4 regions of the Kocuria sediminis genome follow, and region 2 is predicted to be linked to each of the others. Evidence: riboswitches for the same ligand, from Rfam matches in the RefSeq annotation. Region 2 holds a riboswitch; each other region holds the start of a gene.
What was found. A riboswitch is a leader RNA that binds a small molecule or an ion and turns the genes downstream of it on or off. The one in region 2 is predicted to bind S-adenosylmethionine.
Positions count from the first base shown of each region.

Region 1 (4,362 bases), on a different contig from region 2:
CAGGACCTGACGCTTCGCCGAGATGACCCCGGTGTTGAAGCCGGCCAGGTGGAGGCCGCCGTGGAAGCGGGCGTGCTCGATCTTCAGGCAGCGGTCCATCACCACGTCGAGCCCTCCCTCCTCGGCGATCCGGGCGGCCTCCTCGTGCCAGGAGCCCAGCTGCAGCCACAGGGTCTTCGCGCCGACGGCCACGGCGTCGCGCGCCACGCCGGGCAGGTCGTCGTGGCGCCGGAAGGCGTCGACGAGGTCGGGGGTCTCCGGCAGGTCCGCCAGGGACGGATAGACGGGCCGGCCCATGATCTCCCGCAGCACCGGGTTGACGAAGTACACCCGGTACGGCGAGGAGGACAGCAGGTAGGTGGCGACGAAGTAGGAGGCGCGGGAGGGCTTGTCGGAGGCCCCCACGATGGCGATCGACTCCGTGCCGCGCAGCAGGTTCAGCCGCTCGGGGGCGCTGGGGCCCTGCCAGGTGCGGGTCTCGGCGGTCATCGGAGTGCTCCTTCGACGGTCGGGGCGGACGTCCGGGCGAGCCCGGTGGCCGCGGAGAGGGCCTGGTCGAGGTCCCAGAGGATGTCCTCGGCGTCCTCGATGCCCACGGAGATGCGGATGAGGTCCTCGGACACCCCGCCCACCTCCAGCTGCTCGGGACTGAGCTGCTGGTGCGTGGTGGAGGCCGGGTGCAGCACGAGGGTGCGGGCGTCGCCGATGTTGGCGAGGTGGCTGGCCAGCTGCAGGTTCTCGATGAACCGCTCGCCGACCTGCCGCCCGGTGAGCTCGCCGGTGGCCGTCACGCCGAACGAGAAGACGGAGCCCACGCCCAGCGGCAGGTACTTCCGGGCCCGCTCGTGGTGGGGGTGGCCGGGCAGCCCCGCGTAGTTGACGTAGGAGACCCGCGGGTCCTCCGCCAGCCACTGCGCCACCGCCGCGGCGTTGGCCAGGTGGGCGTCCATCCGCTGCGGCAGCGTCTCGACGCCCTGCAGCAGGTTCCACGCCGACTGCGGGGACAGCGCCGGGCCGATGTCCCGCAGCTGCTCCGAGCGCAGCTTGGTCAGGAAGCCGTACTCGCCGAAGTTCTCCCACCAGGAGACGTTGTTGTAGGAGGGGACGGGCTCGGTCATGGACGGGAAGTTCCCGTTGCCCCAGTCGAAGCGCCCGGACTCGACGACGACGCCGCCCAGCGTGGTGCCGTGGCCGCCCAGGAACTTGGTGGCCGAGTGGATGACGATGTCCGCGCCGTGCTCCATCGGACGGATCAGGTACGGCGGGGTCATCGTGGCGTCCACCACGAGCGGGATGCCGGCGACGTGGGCCACGGCCGCCAGGCCCTCGAGATCGGCGACCTCCCCGGAGGGGTTCGCGACGACCTCGGTGTAGACGGCCTTGGTGTTCGGCCGCAGCGCCGCCCGGTAGTCCTCCGGGTCCGTGCCGTGCACGAACGTGGTGTCCACGCCGAAGCGGCGCAGCGTGACGTCGAGCTGGGTGACGGTCCCGCCGTAGAGCTGCCCGGCCGCCACGAGGTGGTCGCCCGCCTGGGCGAGCGCGGCGAAGGTCAGGAACTCGGCGGCCATCCCGGAGGCGGTGGCCACGGCGCCGATGCCGCCCTCCAGGGAGGCGATGCGCTCCTCGAACGCGGCGACGGTGGGGTTGCCGATGCGGGAGTAGATGTTGCCGTACTTCTGCAGGGCGAACAGGTTGGCGGCGTCGTCGGCGTCCTTGAAGACGAACGAGCTGGTCTGGTAGATCGGGACCGCGCGGGCGCCGTGCTCGGCGTCGGGGGTGCCCCCGGCGTGCAGGGCGCGGGTGCGGAACCCGAACTGGTGGTCGGCCATGGGAAGGACTCCTCGTGCGAGTGGTGCCGCTGGTCGGTCCCGGGCGGAGAGGTGTCCCGGCGGGGGTGCCGGGAGTGCGCTGCTCCATCGGTCCTGGCGGTAGCACCGTGCGGTCTGCGACGTCGACCACGGTTGCTGCGGCGTCGTCGATCCAGGTCTCTCGGCCGCTCGGGATGGCTGCCCTCCATTCTGCGGCTCCGGGTGCCGGAGCGCCAGCCGGGCCCCGGGGAGGCCCCGGCGGGCTATGCTCGGCACCAGTCGTGGAGCGCAGCCGCCTCCGCGGTCCCGACGACGCTGCGGAGGAATCCTGTGACCGGCACACGGCAGTACACCATCGACGTCATCGCCGGCGACGGCATCGGCCAGGAGGTCATGCCGGCCGCGCTGCGCTGCGTCGACGCCCTGGCGGGCGCGCACGGCTTCACCGTGCGCTGGCGCGAGCGGGACTGGGGCTCGGACCACTACCGGGCGCACGGGAGGATGATGCCGGCCGACGGCATCGAGCAGCTGGCCTCCGGGGACGGCGTCCTGCTCGGCGCGATCGGCGACCCGGACATCCCCGACGACGTGACCCTGTGGGGGCTGCTGATCCCGATCCGCCGGGAGTTCCACCAGTACGTCAACCTCCGGCCGATCCGGATCCTGCCCGGCGTCACCTCGCCGCTGCGCGGGCTCGACGAGCTGGACCTGGTCGTCGTCCGCGAGAACATCGAGGGGGAGTACTCGGAGGTCGGCGGCCGCATCTACCGGGGCCGGCCCGAGGAGATGGCTGTCCAGGAGTCCGTGTTCACCCGGGCGGGGGTGACCCGGATCGCCCGCTACGCGGCCGAGCTGGCCCAGGGGCGCTCCGGCCGGCTCATCTCGGCGACGAAGTCCAACGGGATCATCCACACCATGCCGTTCTGGGACGAGGTCGTGGAGGCCACGGTCGCCGAGCACCCGGGCGTGACGGTCGAGAAGGTGCTCATCGACGCGCTGGCCGCCCGGATGGTGCTCAAGCCGCGCAGCGTCGACGTGGTCGTGGCCCCCAACCTCTTCGGCGACATCCTCTCCGACCTCGCGGCCGGGGTCGCGGGCTCCATCGGGGTGGCGCCCAGCGCCAACCTGAACCCGGAGAAGACCCACCCGTCCATGTTCGAGCCGGTGCACGGCTCCGCCCCCGACATCGCGGGGCAGGGGATCGCGAACCCGGTGGGCACGATGTGGGCCGCGGCCATGATGCTGGATCACCTGGGCGAGGAGGAGGCGGCCCGGCACCTCGAGTCGGCCTTCGAGCAGGCCATGGCCGGCGGCACCCTGACCGGGGACCTGGGCGGCACGGCGAGCACCGAGGAGTTCACGCAGGCCGTGCTGGCCCGCTGCACCACGGCCCCCCGGGCCTTGACCCCGTAGCCCAGAGTCGTGCGGCCCAGGACCCGCGGACCGGTCCGGCGGAGCCCCCCGCCCGGCGGAACCGGGCCGCGGTCCGGCTCAGATCACCAGGCCCAGAGCGAACGGGCCGATCAGCACCGTGAAGAGCGTGATCAGGATGACGCCCACGATGTTGAGCACGATGCCGCCGCGGACCATCTCGGCGATCTTGACCTGGCCGGTGGCGAAGACGATGGCGTTGGGCGGGGTGCCCACCGGGAGCATGAAGGCGCAGGTGGCCGCCAGCGCCGCCGGGATCAGCAGCGTCATGGGGTCCACCCCGATGCCCACCGCGACCCCGCCCAGGATCGGGATGAACGTGGCCGCGGTGGCGGTGTTGGAGGTGATCTCGGTCAGCAGCAGCACGATCGCGACCACCGCCGCGAGCAGCAGGACGATCGGCAGCGCGCCGAGCCCGCTGACCTGCGCGCCGAACCAGGCGTCGAGCCCGGTGCCGGCCACCGCCGCGGCCAGGGACAGTCCGCCGCCGAAGAGCAGCAGCACCCCCCAGGGCAGGCCCTCCTCGGCGTCGTTCCACTCCAGGGTCATGTTGCCCTGCTTGTCCCCGGGCAGCAGGAAGAGCAGCACGCCGGCGCCGATGGCGACCACCGTGTCGTCGAAGAGCTCCAGCCAGGGCAGCTGCTCGCCGAGCTCGCCGATCCCGGAGAGCAGGCCGGGCACGATCCAGAAGAACGCCGCGGTGACGAACACGGCGAGCACGGTCCTCTCGCCCTTGCTCATGGGGCCCAGGGCGGCGATCTCCTCGTCGATGAGCTCCCGGCCCCCGGGCACCTCGGCCAGGTCGAAGCGGAAGATCACCCGGGTGATGAGCCACCACGCGAGGCCGATGAAGACCACCACGATGGGCACGCCGAGCATCATCCACTGGGCGAAGCCCACGGTGCGGTCCAGCTCGTCGCTGATGTAGCCGGCCACGATCGCGTTGGGCGGGGAGCCCAGCAGGGTGCCGAGGCCGCCGATCGTGGCCGCCCAGGCGATCGCCAGCACCAGGGCCACGCCGAACAGGCGCACGTCGCGGTCGTCGATCACGTCGCTGATGGCCTGACCGGACCGGATGTCCTCGCCCATCGCCGCCGCCTCGGCGCGGGTGGCGCCCTTGCGG
Region 1 is NZ_WOGU01000015.1:64,354-68,715, reverse strand. Features, by position in the region: gene GMA12_RS15795 (CoA-binding protein) at 1-489, opposite strand, end outside; gene GMA12_RS15790 (O-acetylhomoserine aminocarboxypropyltransferase/cysteine synthase family protein) at 486-1,829, opposite strand; SAM riboswitch class I at 1,911-2,009, opposite strand; gene GMA12_RS15785 (tartrate dehydrogenase) at 2,139-3,221, shown strand; gene GMA12_RS15780 (SLC13 family permease) at 3,300-4,362, opposite strand, start outside.
Region 1: it holds a riboswitch for S-adenosylmethionine, as region 2 does, so the genes downstream of both, GMA12_RS15790 (O-acetylhomoserine aminocarboxypropyltransferase/cysteine synthase family protein) here and GMA12_RS11030 (bifunctional o-acetylhomoserine/o-acetylserine sulfhydrylase) in region 2, are expected to answer to the same signal.

Region 2 (4,362 bases):
AGCAGCTTGCCCACCTGCGGCGCCTCGATGAGGAACCCGTCGTGCCCGGACGGGGACGTGAGGGTGTGCCGCCGGACGTCCCCGGGCAGGGCGGCGGCCAGGACGTCGGACTCGCGCGGCAGGTACAGGCGGTCGGAGTCGACCGCGGCCACGAGCCACTCGCACGAGGTCACCGACAGGGCCTCCTCGAGCGTGCCGCGGCCGCGGCAGACGTCGTGGGACATGAGCGTCTCGTTGACGGCGAGGTAGCTGTTCGCGTCGAAGCGGCCCGCGAGCTTGGAGGCCTGGTGGTCGAGGTAGCTCTCGATCTGGTAGCGCCCGCGCTCCCCGGGACGGGTGCCGATCACCTGCTCCTCGGCCTGCGGGGTGCGCCCGAACCGGTGGTGCAGCTCGTCGGCGGAGCGGTAGGTGATGTGGGCGATCCGCCGGGCCAGGCCCAGCCCGGTCAACGGGAAGGGCCCGTCGTAGTAGTCCCCGCCCCGGAAGTCCGGGTCCTGGCGGATCGCGAGGTTCTGCGCCTGCCCCCAGGCCAGCTGCTCGGCGCTGGACTGGGCGCACGCGGCGACCACCGCGCAGGCCCGGACCCGCTCGGGGTAGGTCACGGCCCACTCCAGGGCACGCGCCCCGCCCATGGACCCCCCGACGACCAGGCGCCACGCGTCGATGCCCAGGGCGTCGGCCAGGGCGGCCTCCGCGTGCACGGAGTCGCGCACGGTGACCAGGGGGAAGCGGGAGCCCCAGGGCCGGCGCTCGGGGTCCACCTCGGCCGGGGCCGGGGTGGACGGCCCGGTGGAGCCGTAGCAGCCGCCCACGATGTTGGCGCACACCACGAAGTAGCGGTCCGTGTCGATGGCGGCGCCGGGGCCGACCAGCCCGTCCCACCAGCCGCCGCTCTCGGCGGCGCGCCGCTGCGCCTCCGGGGCCCCGGGCCGGGCCCGCCCGGCGGCCACGTGGGTGTCCCCGGTCAGGGCGTGCTCCACGAGCACGGCGTTGGAGCCGTCCGGGGCGAGCACGCCCCAGGTCTCGTAGGCGATCCGGACCTCCGGCAGCCGGAAGCCGGACTCCAGCTCCAGCGTGCCGATCTCGGCGTGCCGCGGCACGCCGTCCTCGCGCACGTCCGCGCCGGCACCGCGCAGCACCGTCACGCTCACCCCTGCCCTCCGGCCACGGCCGCGGCCGCGGCGAAGCCCTGCTCCAGGTCCGCCAGGATGTCCTTGACGTTCTCCAGCCCCACGGACAGGCGCACGAAGCCGGGCTCCACGCCCGCCGCGAGCTGTTCCTCGGGCAGCAGCTGGCTGTGGGTGGTGGACGCGGGATGGATCACCAGGGAGCGGACGTCGCCGATGTTCGCCACGTTGGAGTGCAGCGTCAGGGCGTCCACGAACGCCGCCCCGGCCGCCCGGCCGCCCTCGAGGACGAACCCGAGGACCGACCCGGCGCCGCGGGGCGCGTACTTGCGCGCCCGGTCGTGCCAGGGCGAGGACTCCAGCCCCGCCCAGCTCACCGAGCGCACGTCCTCGCGCGCCTCCAGCCAGCGGGCCACCTCCCCGGCGTTGGCCACGTGGCGCTCCATGCGCAGCGACAGCGTCTCGATGCCCTGCTCGATGAGGAACGCGTTGAACGGGGAGATCGCCGAGCCGAGGTCGCGCAGCAGCTGCACCCGGGCCTTGAGGATGTAGGAGAGGTTGACCCCGAACGCGCCCTCCGCGCCGAGGGCCTGGGCGTAGACCAGCCCGCCGTAGGACTCGTCGGGCTGGTTGAAGCCGGGGAAGCGCTCCGGGTACCGGCCGAAGTCGAACGCGCCGGAGTCCACGATCACACCGCCGAGCGCGGTGCCGTGCCCGCCGAGGAACTTCGTGGCCGAGTGCACCACGATGTCCGCGCCCCAGCGGAACGGCTGGACGAGGTAGGGGGTCGCCACCGTGTTGTCCACGATGAGCGGGACCTCGTGCTCGTGGGCGATCCCGGAGACCGTCTCGATGTCGAGGACGTCGTTGCGCGGGTTCGGGATGGTCTCGGCGAAGAACGCCTTGGTGTTCGGCCGCACCGCCCGCCGCCACGCCTCCGGGTCGTCCGGGTCGGTCACGAAGGTGGTCTCGATGCCCAGCTTGGGCAGCGTGAACTTGAAGAGGTTGTACGTCCCGCCGTACAGGCTCGGGCTGGCCACCACGTGGTCCCCCGCCCCGGCGAGGTTGAGCACCGCGAAGGTCGTGGCCGACTGCCCGGCGCTGAGCATCAGGGCCCCCACCCCGCCCTCCAGGGCGCTGATGCGGTTCTCCACGACCTCCGTGGTCGGGTTGCCGATGCGGGTGTAGATGGGCCCCAGCTCCGCGAGCGCGAAGCGGTCCGCGGCGGCCTGGGCGTCGGGGAAGACGAAGGACGTGCTCTGGTGGATGGGCAGGGCGCGGGAGCCGGTGACCGGATCGGGGCGCTGGCCGGCGTGGATCTGCTGGGTCTCGAACGACCAGCCGGCCGGGTGCTCCGGGGTGGGCAGCGCGGTCGCGGGGCGGTCGGTCGTGGAAGCAGTGGACTCGGACATGCCGGGAGACTCCTTGCGGGTGTCAGGGGTCCGGTGTCCGACCGTGGTGGTGCTGCCGTGCGACGGCCGGGCACCGAGGACCCGCGCTTGCTCGCTCGCCGGTCGCGAGGAGCCCGGTCTTCACCCAGGGCACCCCACCGCGGTGGAGGGTTGCCGGCCAGCTAGCTGGGGCTTGGACGCTGGCGCTCATGACCTGGACGACATTCTCCGGATTCGGGCGACACGGCGTCAAGCCGGGGCGCGGCGAGCGTCCCGCGCACGGGCCGGACGGGCCGGGGACCGCCCCGGCGGGGGCCGATTTGGAGACGAAAGTCACACGGTGCCACGATGAGCCCATGAGAGTCGACCACGTGTCCTACGCCTGCCGCCCGGAGGGCCTCGCCGCCACCACCGAGCGCATTGCCGACCAGCTCGGGATCGAGCCGGTCAAGGGCGGGGTGCACCCCCGTTTCGGCACCCGCAACATGATCCTCCCCCTCACCAACCACCAGTACGTCGAGGTCGTCGAGGTCCTCGAGCACCCCGCGGCGGAGAAGGCCCCGTTCGGCCGGGCCGTGCGCGCCCGCTCGGAGGCCGGCGGCGGCTGGCTGGGCTGGGTCGTCGAGGTCGAGGACCTCGCGCCCTTCGAGCAGCGCCTGGGCCGCCACGCGGTGCCCGGCCACCGGGTGTTCCCGGACGGCCGGTGCCTGGAGTGGCGCCAGATCGGCGTCAAGGGCCTGATCGCCGACCCCCAGCTGCCGTTCATGGTGCACTTCGACTCGGCCCCGGAGATGCACCCGTCCCAGGCCCGGATCACCGACGTGGGGCTCGCGGGGATGTGCATCGCCGGGGCGCCCGAGCGGGTGGCCGAGTGGCTGGGCGCGCCCGTGGAGACCGCCCTCGAGGACCTGGAGGTGGAGTGGCGCTACCCGGAGGGCACGCCCGGTCTGCTCTCGGTGTCCTTCAGCACCCCCGACGGGCTCGTCACCATCTGAGCCGCCGGCCGGGGCGGGCTCCCACGCCGGGCCCGCCTCAGCCGAGCAGCCGGCCGACGCCCAGGAAGCCCACGGCGTCCAGCAGGAAGTGCGCGACGACGAGGGGCATCACCCGCCCGGTGCGCCGGTAGAGCTCGGCGAAGACCAGGCCCATCACCACGTTGCCGAGGAACGGCCCGATGCCCTGGTACAGGTGGTAGCTGCCGCGGAACAGCGCCGTGACCGCCAGCACCACCGGCCAGCGCCAGCCGATGCGGGTGAGCCGGTCGGTGAGGAACGCGACCACCACCACCTCCTCGACCAGGGCGTGGCGCAGCGCGGAGAGCAGCAGCACCGGCACCGTCCACCAGTGCTCGGCCAGCCCGGACGTCGTCACCTGCGCGGTGAGCCCCAGGGCGCGCCCGGCCGCGTAGAGGGCCAGGGTGCCCAGGCCCATGACGAGGAACAGGACGGTGCCCAGCCCGAGGTCCGGGACCGGCATCCGGGCGTCGAGCCCGATCCGCCGCCGCACCGTGCCGAGTGCGCCCGCGGATCCGGCGAGCAGGTACAGGGCCAGCAGCACCGGGACCAGGTCCAGGCCGATGCCCGTGAGCTGGCGCAGCAGGTCGAGCAGCGGCTGCGGGCTCAGCGGCGGGTTCATCGTCGCCTGCGCCTCCGAGAGCGGGCCGCGGGCGAGCTGCTCGGCCAGGGAGAGCACCGCGTAGAGCGCCGAGGCGCCCAGGGAGACCCCCAGCACCAGGACCACCTGCATCCACAGGTCGGCGCGGGTGGAGCCGAAGGCCGGCGGTCGCGGGGCGAGGTGCGCGGGGGTGCTCATGCGGCCATTCTGGCACCGCCCGGGCCGGCCGC
Region 2 is NZ_WOGU01000008.1:120,710-125,071, forward strand. Features, by position in the region: gene metX (homoserine O-acetyltransferase MetX) at 1-1,151, opposite strand, end outside; gene GMA12_RS11030 (bifunctional o-acetylhomoserine/o-acetylserine sulfhydrylase) at 1,148-2,539, opposite strand; SAM riboswitch class IV at 2,618-2,733, opposite strand; gene GMA12_RS11035 (VOC family protein) at 2,875-3,513, shown strand; gene GMA12_RS11040 (CPBP family intramembrane glutamic endopeptidase) at 3,551-4,330, opposite strand.

Region 3 (4,362 bases), on a different contig from region 2:
CCGACGACCACGGCCCCGCCGAGGACGTCGGAGTGCCCGCCGATGTACTTGGTGGTGGAGTGCACCACGGCGTGGGCGCCGAGCAGCAGCGGGTTCTGCAGGTACGGGGACGCGAAGGTGTTGTCCACCACGAGCAGCGCCCCCGCCTCCCGGGCCAGCTCCGCCCAGGCCGCGACGTCGGCGATGCCGAGCAGCGGGTTGGAGGGCGTCTCCAGCCACAGGACCGCGGTGTCCCCGGGGCGGACCGCGGCGCGGACGGCGTCGAGGTCGGTGATCTCCACGGGCGTGTGGCCGATCCCCCACGGGGCGAGCACCCGGGTGATCAGCCGGTTGGTGCCGCCGTAGCCGTCGGCGCCGAGCACCACGTGCTCGCCCGGGCGCAGCACCGCCCGCAGCAGCGCGTCCTCGGCGGCGATCCCGGAGGCGAAGGCGAACGCGCGATCGCCGTGCTCCAGGGCCGCGAGCTGCTCCTCGAAGCCGTTGCGCGTGGGGTTCGAGCCGCGGCTGTACTCGTGGCCGGCGCGCAGGACGTTGATCCCGTCCTGGGCGAAGGTGGAGGTCTGGTAGACCGGCGGGATGACGGCCCCGGTCAGCGGGTCGGGCTGCTGGCCGGCGTGGACGGCGGTGGTGGTGAAGCCGCGTCGGCGGGTGGTGACGGTCCGAGTCATGGTGGGGCTCACTTCCGGAGGGTCGGAACGGTCTCGGGCACGGCGTCGAGGGCCTGGCCGAGGTCGGCCACGAGGTCCTGCGGGGCCTCGAGGCCGATCGAGAGCCGGATGGTGGTCTCGGCGATCCCGCCCGCCCGGCGCTGCTCGGGCGTGAGCCGGCAGTGGGTCATCGCGGCCGGGTGGGCCACGAGGCTGCGGGTGTCGCCGATGTTGGCGACCAGCTTGAACAGCCGCAGCCCGTCGATGAAGGGCCCCACGGCGGCGTCCGGGGCGGCGAGGTCGAAGGAGAACACGGAGCCGGTGCCGCGGGGGAAGTCCCGGGCCGCGATCCCGGCCCCGGGGTCCCCCGGCAGCCCGGGGTGGTGCACGCGCGCGACGGCGGGGTGATCGGCGAGGAACTCGGCCACGGCCAGTGCCGAGGCCGTGTGCCGGGCCACCCGCAGGTCGAGGGTCTCGGTGCCCTGCAGGATCTGGCTGGCGTTGAACGGGGAGAGCGTGGTGCCGAGGTCGTGCACGTACTTGGCCCGAACCAGGTGCAGGTAGGGGCTGGCCCCGGCGCACTTGTCGAGCAGGCTCTGCCCGCCCCAGCGGGCGCGGGCGCGGGTGAACTGCGGCCACCGCGCCGGCTGCGCGGACCAGTCGAACGTCCCGCCGTCCACGACCGCCCCGGCGAGGGCGTTGCCGTGGCCGCCGAGGAACTTGGTGGCCGAGTGCACCACGACGTCCGCGCCCTTCTCCAGCGGCCGGTACAGCGCCGGGGAGGCGAGGGTGTTGTCGACGACGACGGGCACCCGGGCCGCCCGGGCGACGTCGGCGATCCCGGGCAGGTCCGGCAGCGTGGCCAGCGGGTTGCCGATGGACTCGAGCAGGAAGGCGCGGGTGTCGGGGCGCACGGCCGCGGCCCAGGCGCCGGGGACGGTGGGGTCCACGAAGTCGACCTCGACGCCGTGGTCAGCCAGCGAGTCGGTGAGCAGGTCCACGGTCCCGCCGTAGAGCTTCTCGGAGGCGACCAGGTGCCTGTCCTCCCCCTGCCCGAGCAGGGCCAGCAGCGCCACGGCCACCGCGGACTGCCCGGAGCCGGTGGCCACGGCGCCCACCCCACCCTCGAGGTCGCTGATCCGCTGCTCGAGCACGGCGACCGTCGGGTTGCCGGTGCGGGTGTAGGTGAAGCCCGCCCGGGTCTGGGCGAACATCTGCCGGGCGGCCTCGTAGTCCGGGAACTCGAAGGCGGCGCTCTGGTAGATCGGCACCGTGAGGGTGCGCTGCCCGGGGTCGTGGTCGGCGCCGGCGTGGATCTGCCGGGTCGAGAGGTCCAGGTCGGTCACGGGGAGGGACATGGCGCGGCTCCTGTGCACTTGCTCTTACCCGCACCGGTCACCCGCTGCGCGGCAACGGGGATGCAGGCCGCTTCCTCATCCGAACCACCCGGTGAGCATGGGGTTGGTGCGCGACCCAGTCGGAGCTTGGCAGTCGCGTCTCGTGAAGCTGGGACCACAGTATGCGCGGGGCGGGCCGGCGCCGCTCCACGACCGAAGATGACGTCCGTGACGGATCGTGACGCCGCTCGCGACGCATCCTGTGACGCCCTTGCGATCACCCCCGGTGGCGTCCCGCGCACCCGGTGCCGCGGCGGGTTACGCCCGGGTGTCGATGTCCTCGAAGATCAGGAACGTCTGGGTGTCCACCACGCCGGGCAGCTGCTGGATGTGCTCGAAGATCACCTGCCGCAGGTGCACCGTGTCCACGGCGCGCACCAGCAGCATGACGTCGAAGTTCCCGCCCACCAGGGCGATGTGGTGCACGGCCGGGATGGCCTGCAGCTGCCCGCACAGCTCCCGCCAGGTGTTCTGCTGGAGCTTCAGCGTCACGTAGGCCGAGGCCTGCAGCCCGGCGCGCACCGGGTCGATCACGGTGCTGAAGCGCAGGATCACCCCCTCGTCGCGCAGCCGGTTGATGCGGGCGTAGGCGTGGGCGCGGGAGACGTGCACGGCCGCCGCGATCGCGGTCACCGACTGCCGGGCGTCCCGGGAGAGCTCGGCGAGGATCTTCCGGTCGGTCTCGTCCAGCGGGACGGGGGTCGAGGGCACGGCGGGCTCCTTCGGGGTGGGGTGGGAGGGCGGGAAGCGGTGTCGGACGAATGCGTGTGTCCCACGCCACAGTAAAACATTTCGTCCACGGAGACGGCACCGCCGCCCGCAGGATTCTGGACTTTCCCGCGCGCCTGGATACGAACCGCTCATCCTTCTCATACTGGGCGGACAGAACTTCAGCGGCCTTCCCGCCTCCCCGCGTCCGCGCCCGGACCGGGGACCGACCGAGGGGACACCATGAGCCAGACCGTCGAGACCCCCGAGGACCCGATCCTCCGGGCCTCCCAGACCTTCGGCATCACACCGGAGCAGTACATGCTCCCGGCCCGCGGCGAGATCCGGATGGTGGACCCCGCCGGCCGCCTGCTGCCGGCCGAGGAGCAGGGCACCGAGCCCGGCCACGAGTACCCGCTGCCCGCCGGGGACGTGCTGCTGGGCGCCTACGAGAAGCTGGTGGTCGGCCGCCGGGTCAACGACCAGAACTCCGCGCTGGTGCGCCAGGGCCGGATGGCCGTCTATCCCTCCAGCCACGGGCAGGAGGCCTGCCAGGTGGCCGCGGCCCTGTGCCTGCGGGAGGGCGACTGGCTGTTCCCCACCTACCGGGACACCGTGGCCGTGATGACCAGGGGCGTGCGGCCCATGGACGTGATGTCGATCTTCCGCGGCGAGTGGCACGGCGGCTACGACCCCCACGAGCACCACGTCGGCATCCAGTCGACCCCGCTGACCACCCAGCTGCTGCACGCGGTGGGCGTGGCCCACGCCGCGAAGCTGCGCGGTGAGGACACCGTGGTCCTGGCCATGTGCGGCGACGGCGCCACGAGCGAGGGCGACTTCCACGAGGCCCTGAACTTCGCCGCCGTGTTCAAGCTGCCGGTCGTGTTCTTCGTGCAGAACAACGGCTACGCGATCTCCGTGCCCCTGTCCCAGCAGTCGGCCGCCCCGAGCCTCGCCCACAAGGCGGTCGGCTACGGCATGGCCGGGGAGCGGGTGGACGGCAACGACCTGGTTTCCCTGCTCGCCACGCTGGGCCGCGCCGTGGACCTGGCGCGCTCGGAGTCCGAGCCCCTCCTCGTGGAGGCCCACACCTATCGCATGCAGGCCCACACCAACGCCGACGACGCGACCCGCTACCGCGACGACGCCGAGGTGCAGGAGTGGATCGCCAAGGACCCCGTGACCCGCATGCGCGCCTACCTGGCCGGGGAGGGGCTGCTCGACGACGCGGCCGAGCAGCGCATCGCCGCGGCCGCCGAGGACGTCGCCGCGGCCCTGCGCGACGGCATGAACGCCGACGTGGAGGTCGACCCGCGCGAGCTCTTCCGCCACGTCTACACCGAGCAGACCCCGCAGCTCGCCGAGCAGGAGCAGTTCCTCGCCGCCGAGCTCGCCCGAGAGGAGATCGCACAGTGAGCACCCTCCAGGCCCCCGCCCCGTCCGGGCGGACCCCGGCCGTCAAGCCGGCCACCTTCGCCCAGGCGCTCAACACCGCCCTGGCCGACGCCCTGGCCGCGGACGACGCCGTCGTCGTCTTCGGGGAGGACGTCGGGACCCTCGGCGGGGTCTTCCGGATCACCGACGGGCTGACGAAGCGCTTCGGCCGC
Region 3 is NZ_WOGU01000013.1:21,568-25,929, forward strand. Features, by position in the region: gene GMA12_RS14665 (cystathionine gamma-synthase) at 1-668, opposite strand, end outside; gene GMA12_RS14670 (O-acetylhomoserine aminocarboxypropyltransferase/cysteine synthase family protein) at 677-2,005, opposite strand; SAM riboswitch class IV at 2,021-2,153, opposite strand; gene GMA12_RS14675 (Lrp/AsnC family transcriptional regulator) at 2,303-2,755, opposite strand; gene GMA12_RS14680 (thiamine pyrophosphate-dependent enzyme) at 2,996-4,171, shown strand; gene GMA12_RS14685 (alpha-ketoacid dehydrogenase subunit beta) at 4,168-4,362, shown strand, end outside.
Region 3: it holds a riboswitch for S-adenosylmethionine, as region 2 does, so the genes downstream of both, GMA12_RS14670 (O-acetylhomoserine aminocarboxypropyltransferase/cysteine synthase family protein) here and GMA12_RS11030 (bifunctional o-acetylhomoserine/o-acetylserine sulfhydrylase) in region 2, are expected to answer to the same signal.

Region 4 (4,362 bases), on a different contig from region 2:
TCGGCATCAGCCCGCCGCCCAGGACGGTGCCGACCTGGTAGCCGAAGCTGACCCCCGAGTACCGCACGTGCACGGGGAACTGCTCGGCGAACCAGGCCGCCTGCGGCCCGTAGATCGCGTCGTGCACGAGGTTGATGCCGAGCACGACCACGAGCGGCAGCAGGGCGAGCGGTCCGGCGTCGAGGAACGCGAAGAGCACCCAGCCGAAGACGCCGATCGCCGCGTAGGCGGTCACCGAGACGACCTTGCGGCCCACCCGGTCGGACAGCCAGCCCCAGAAGGGGGTGGAGAACAGGCCGATGGCCGAGGCGATCATCACCGCGGTCACGCCGGAGGCGCTGTCCCCGCGCACGTCCCGCAGGTAGGTCAGCATGTAGACCGTCACCAGGTAGTAGACGGCGTTCTGGGCCAGGCGCAGGCCGATCGTGACCAGCAGCGGGCGGCGGTGGTGGAGCAGCAGCTCCCGCAGGGGTGCCGCGGCCACGTTGCCCGAGGCCCGGTGCTCCAGGAACTCCGGGGCGTCGGCCACGCCGAGGCGGATCCACAGCCCGACCGCCACCAGCAGGGCCGAGAGCAGGAAGGGGATGCGCCAGCCGTAGGCGGCGAACTGCTCCTCGCTCATGACGTGCTGCACGACGAAGAACGCCCCGGTGGCCAGCAGCATGCCGGCCGAGGAGCCGATCTGGGTGAAGGACCCGAAGAACCCGCGGTGCCGGGCCGGGGAGTGCTCCACGCTCAGCAGCGCGGACCCGCCCCACTCGGCGCCGGCGGACAGGCCCTGCAGGATGCGCAGGACGACGAGCCCGACGACCGCCCACCAGCCGATCACCTCGTAGGTCGGCAGCAGGCCGATCAGGGTGGAGGCCACGCCCATGAGCAGCAGGGAGGCCACCAGCAGGGCCTTGCGGCCGATCCGGTCGCCCAGGTGACCGGCGACGATCCCGCCCAGGGGCCGGGCGATCACCCCGACCGCGAGGGTGGCGAAGGAGGCGACGATGCCGCCGAGCTCGGTGGCCATGGGGAAGAACTGGACGTTGAAGACCAGTGCGGCGGCGGTGCCGTAGAGGTAGAAGTCGTACCACTCGATGGTGGTGCCGGCGAAGGCCGAGGCCAGGACGCGCTTCTTGCCGTGGACGACGCTGGTGCGTCCCGCGGCGGCCGCGGCCGTGGTCGTGGTCGTGGTGGTCATGCGTCAGGCTCCTGGGGTTCGGTCGGCGTCGGCAGTGGCGTCGGCAGTGGCATTGGTCCTGGCGTCGCCGATGGCGTTCAGGCCCTCCGGCAGGGTGCCGTTGATGAGGTAGTCGCCGAGGGCGCGGGCGCGGAAGGCGATCGGGTTGTGGGTGGCCACGGTCTGGGCGTTGCGCCAGTGCCGGTCCAGGCCCTTGGCCGTGGACGTGGCGGAGGCGCCCACGGTGAGGAACAGGTCCTGGGCCGCGCCGAGCGCCAGTTCCGGCACGGTGACCTGGGCGTGCTCCACGGCGATCTCGGACTCGTGCAGCGCCGCCGGGAGGGTTCCGGGGAACTCCGGCCGGTCGGCGCCGGCGGCCGCGGCGGCGGCGATCCCGGCGTCCAGGGCGCGGGCGGCGTGCAGCACGGCGGCCTCGGCGGCGAAGGCCTTGGCGGAGATCCGGCCGGTGGCCTCCTGGATCAGCGGGTCCTCGCGGAACGGCAGCCCGAGCCCGGTGTTGAAGGTCCGCCGGCGGCCGGCGACGGTCTCCGCGGCGTCCCGCCGGGCGGCGCGGGCGATGCCGGCCAGCACGGCCAGCAGCACGAGCTGGAAGAAGGCGGCCTCGTGGACGGCCTCCGCGCTGCCGGCGGTCCGGTCCAGCACGGCGTCGTCCGGGACCCGCACGCGGTCGAAGACCGCGGTGCCGGTGCCGGTGAGCTTCTGCCCGAAGCCGTCCCAGTCGTCCTCGAGCGTGACCCCCGGGGCGTCCGTGGCGACGACGGCGAAGCGGCGCCCGTCCCGGCCGTCGAGGGCGGCCGAGACGCGGGTGTAGTCGCAGAAGATCGAGCCGGTGGCGTAGAACTTCCGGCCGGTGATCTCCCACCCCTCCGCGGTGCGGCGCAGCACGGTGTTCAGCGTGCCGAGGGCGTTGCCGCCCTTCTCCGTGGAGGCGTTGCCGACGGTGGCCCCGGCCAGCACCCGCGGATACCAGACGTCCTGGATCTCCCGGGGCAGGAAGCGCAGGGACTCCACGAAGCCGGCGTGGGAGCGGTAGAGGTGGGCGATGTTGGAGTCGGCCTCGGCCAGGTCGACCAGCAGCCGGGTGAAGTCCTCGATGCTGACCCCGGGACCGCCGTGGGCCGCCGGGACGCGCAGGGCGCCGAACCCGGCCCGGTCCAGCCGGCCGACCTCCTCGTAGGGCAGCGCGCGCCGGAGGTCCCGGTCCAGGGAGCCGGCGGCGATCTCGGCGAACAGCGGCCCGAAGTGCTCCGTCAGCCCGGCGTAGTCGCCCGGCAGGCCGGCGGAGTTCGTGCCGGCGCCGGGACGGGTGGGGGTCCTCTCGTCCGTGGTGCGGGTCATGCGGTGGTCCTCTCGGTCGCACCGAGGAGTGCCGGCCGTCCAGTCGCGCCAGGGGCGGGCCCGGTCACGACAGCGCCGGGGCGCCGAGGTCACGGGGCAACTGCAGATCCGGGATCTCCATCGGTTCTGGCCTTAGCACCCTGACCCCTGCGAAGGACGGGTTGCTGCGGCGTCGTCGAGCCAGATCTCTCGGCCGCTCTGAATGGGACGCACGACATCGCACCAGAGAGCCGGGGTGCGGAGCCACCTGATGACCGTCCCATGTCATCGTCCGTCACGGGGACGTCACACACGGTCATCTCCTCCCGGGTGGTGTAGGGACCCGGCCGGAACACGGGGAGAGCCGTGGACCGGCTCAGTATCGAGGCCGGTCCGGCTCCACCTGCTCCGCCCAGGACAGCACCCCGCCCTCGAGGTGGCGGATCCGCTCCTCCCGCCCGGCGTAGAAGGGGCGCAGCGCGGCCAGGGCTTTCGCCGAGCGGGCGCCGGCCTTGCAGTGCAGCACGAGGTCCGCGCCGCGGGCCTCCGGCGGCAGGGCGTCCGGCCCCCGGTCCAGCAGCTGCTGGAGCGGCACCGGCACGGCACCGGGGATCGCCAGGAGCTGCCGCTCCCAGTCCTCCCGCACGTCGACCAGCACGAAGGCCGCCTCCCCGCGCGCCCGCCGTTCGAGCAGCCGGGCCAGCTCGGCCGCCCCGACCGTCTCGGCGGGCGCGGCCCCGCCGCCGGGCGGCGGGCGGACGGCCTCGGGCTCGGCGACGGCGGTGACCGGGGCGGCGTCCGGGTCCGGGGTCAGGCGCATCTCGCGCCAGGTCATGGCCAGGGCGTCGTGCAGCAGCACCCGCCCGAGCAGGGGCTCGCCGGTGCCGGTGATCAGCTTGACGGCCTCGGTGACCATCACCGCGCCCACGGTGGCGGGGAGCATGCCGAAGACCCCGCCCTCGGCGCAGCTGGGGGCCTCCCCGTCCGGCGGCGCCTCGGGATAGAGGTCCCGGTAGGTGGGCCCGTGGCCGGCCCAGAAGACGCTGACCTGTCCCTCGAAGCGCAGGATGGAGCCCCACACGCAGGGGATCCCGGTCAGGGCGGCGGCGTCGCTCACCACGTAGCGGGTCGCGAAGTTGTCCGCGCCGTCCAGGACGAGGTCGTACTGGCTCAGGATCTGCAGGGCGTTGTCCGCGCTGAGCCGGCAGGGGTGGGTGCGCACCCGCACGAGCGGGTTGAGCGCGGTCACGGCCTCCGCGGCGGAGTCCGTCTTGGGCCGGCCGACGTCGGCGGTGCGGTGCACCACCTGGCGCTGCAGGTTGGAGACCGCCACGACGTCGTCGTCGACGATGCCCAGCGTCCCCACGCCGGCCGCGGCGAGGTACTGCAGGGCCGGGGCGCCCAGTCCGCCGGCGCCGACCACGAGCACCCGGGCGTTGCCGAGCCGGCGCTGGCCGAGCGGGCCGATCCCGGGCAGGGTCAGGTGCCGGGCGTAGCGCTCGAGCTCCGCCCGGGTCAGCTCGGGGCCGGGCTCCACGAGCGGGGGCAGCGGGCTCACGGCCGCTGCCCCACGGGCGCCCAGTCCCCGCGCGGGACGTCCGCCGGGCCGGCGGCCGGCCCGGCGTCGGACATGTCCGTGGCGATCCGCCCGGCCATCGGCGAGGACGCCTGGGCGTGCCGGCGGGCCGGGATCCGCCCGGCGCCGGCGGCCAGCCGCCCGGCGGCCACGGCGTGGCGCATCGCGGTGGCCATGGCCACCGGGTCCTGCGCGCGGGTCACGGCGCTGGCCAGCAGCACGGCGTCGCAGCCCAGCTCCATGGCCAGGGCGGCCTCGGAGGCGGTGCCGATCCCGGCGT
Region 4 is NZ_WOGU01000019.1:11,753-16,114, reverse strand. Features, by position in the region: gene GMA12_RS16685 (MFS transporter) at 1-1,189, opposite strand, end outside; gene GMA12_RS16680 (acyl-CoA dehydrogenase family protein) at 1,193-2,527, opposite strand; SAM riboswitch class I at 2,642-2,736, opposite strand; gene moeB (molybdopterin-synthase adenylyltransferase MoeB) at 2,883-4,064, opposite strand; gene GMA12_RS16670 (thiazole synthase) at 4,061-4,362, opposite strand, start outside.
Region 4: it holds a riboswitch for S-adenosylmethionine, as region 2 does, so the genes downstream of both, GMA12_RS16680 (acyl-CoA dehydrogenase family protein) here and GMA12_RS11030 (bifunctional o-acetylhomoserine/o-acetylserine sulfhydrylase) in region 2, are expected to answer to the same signal.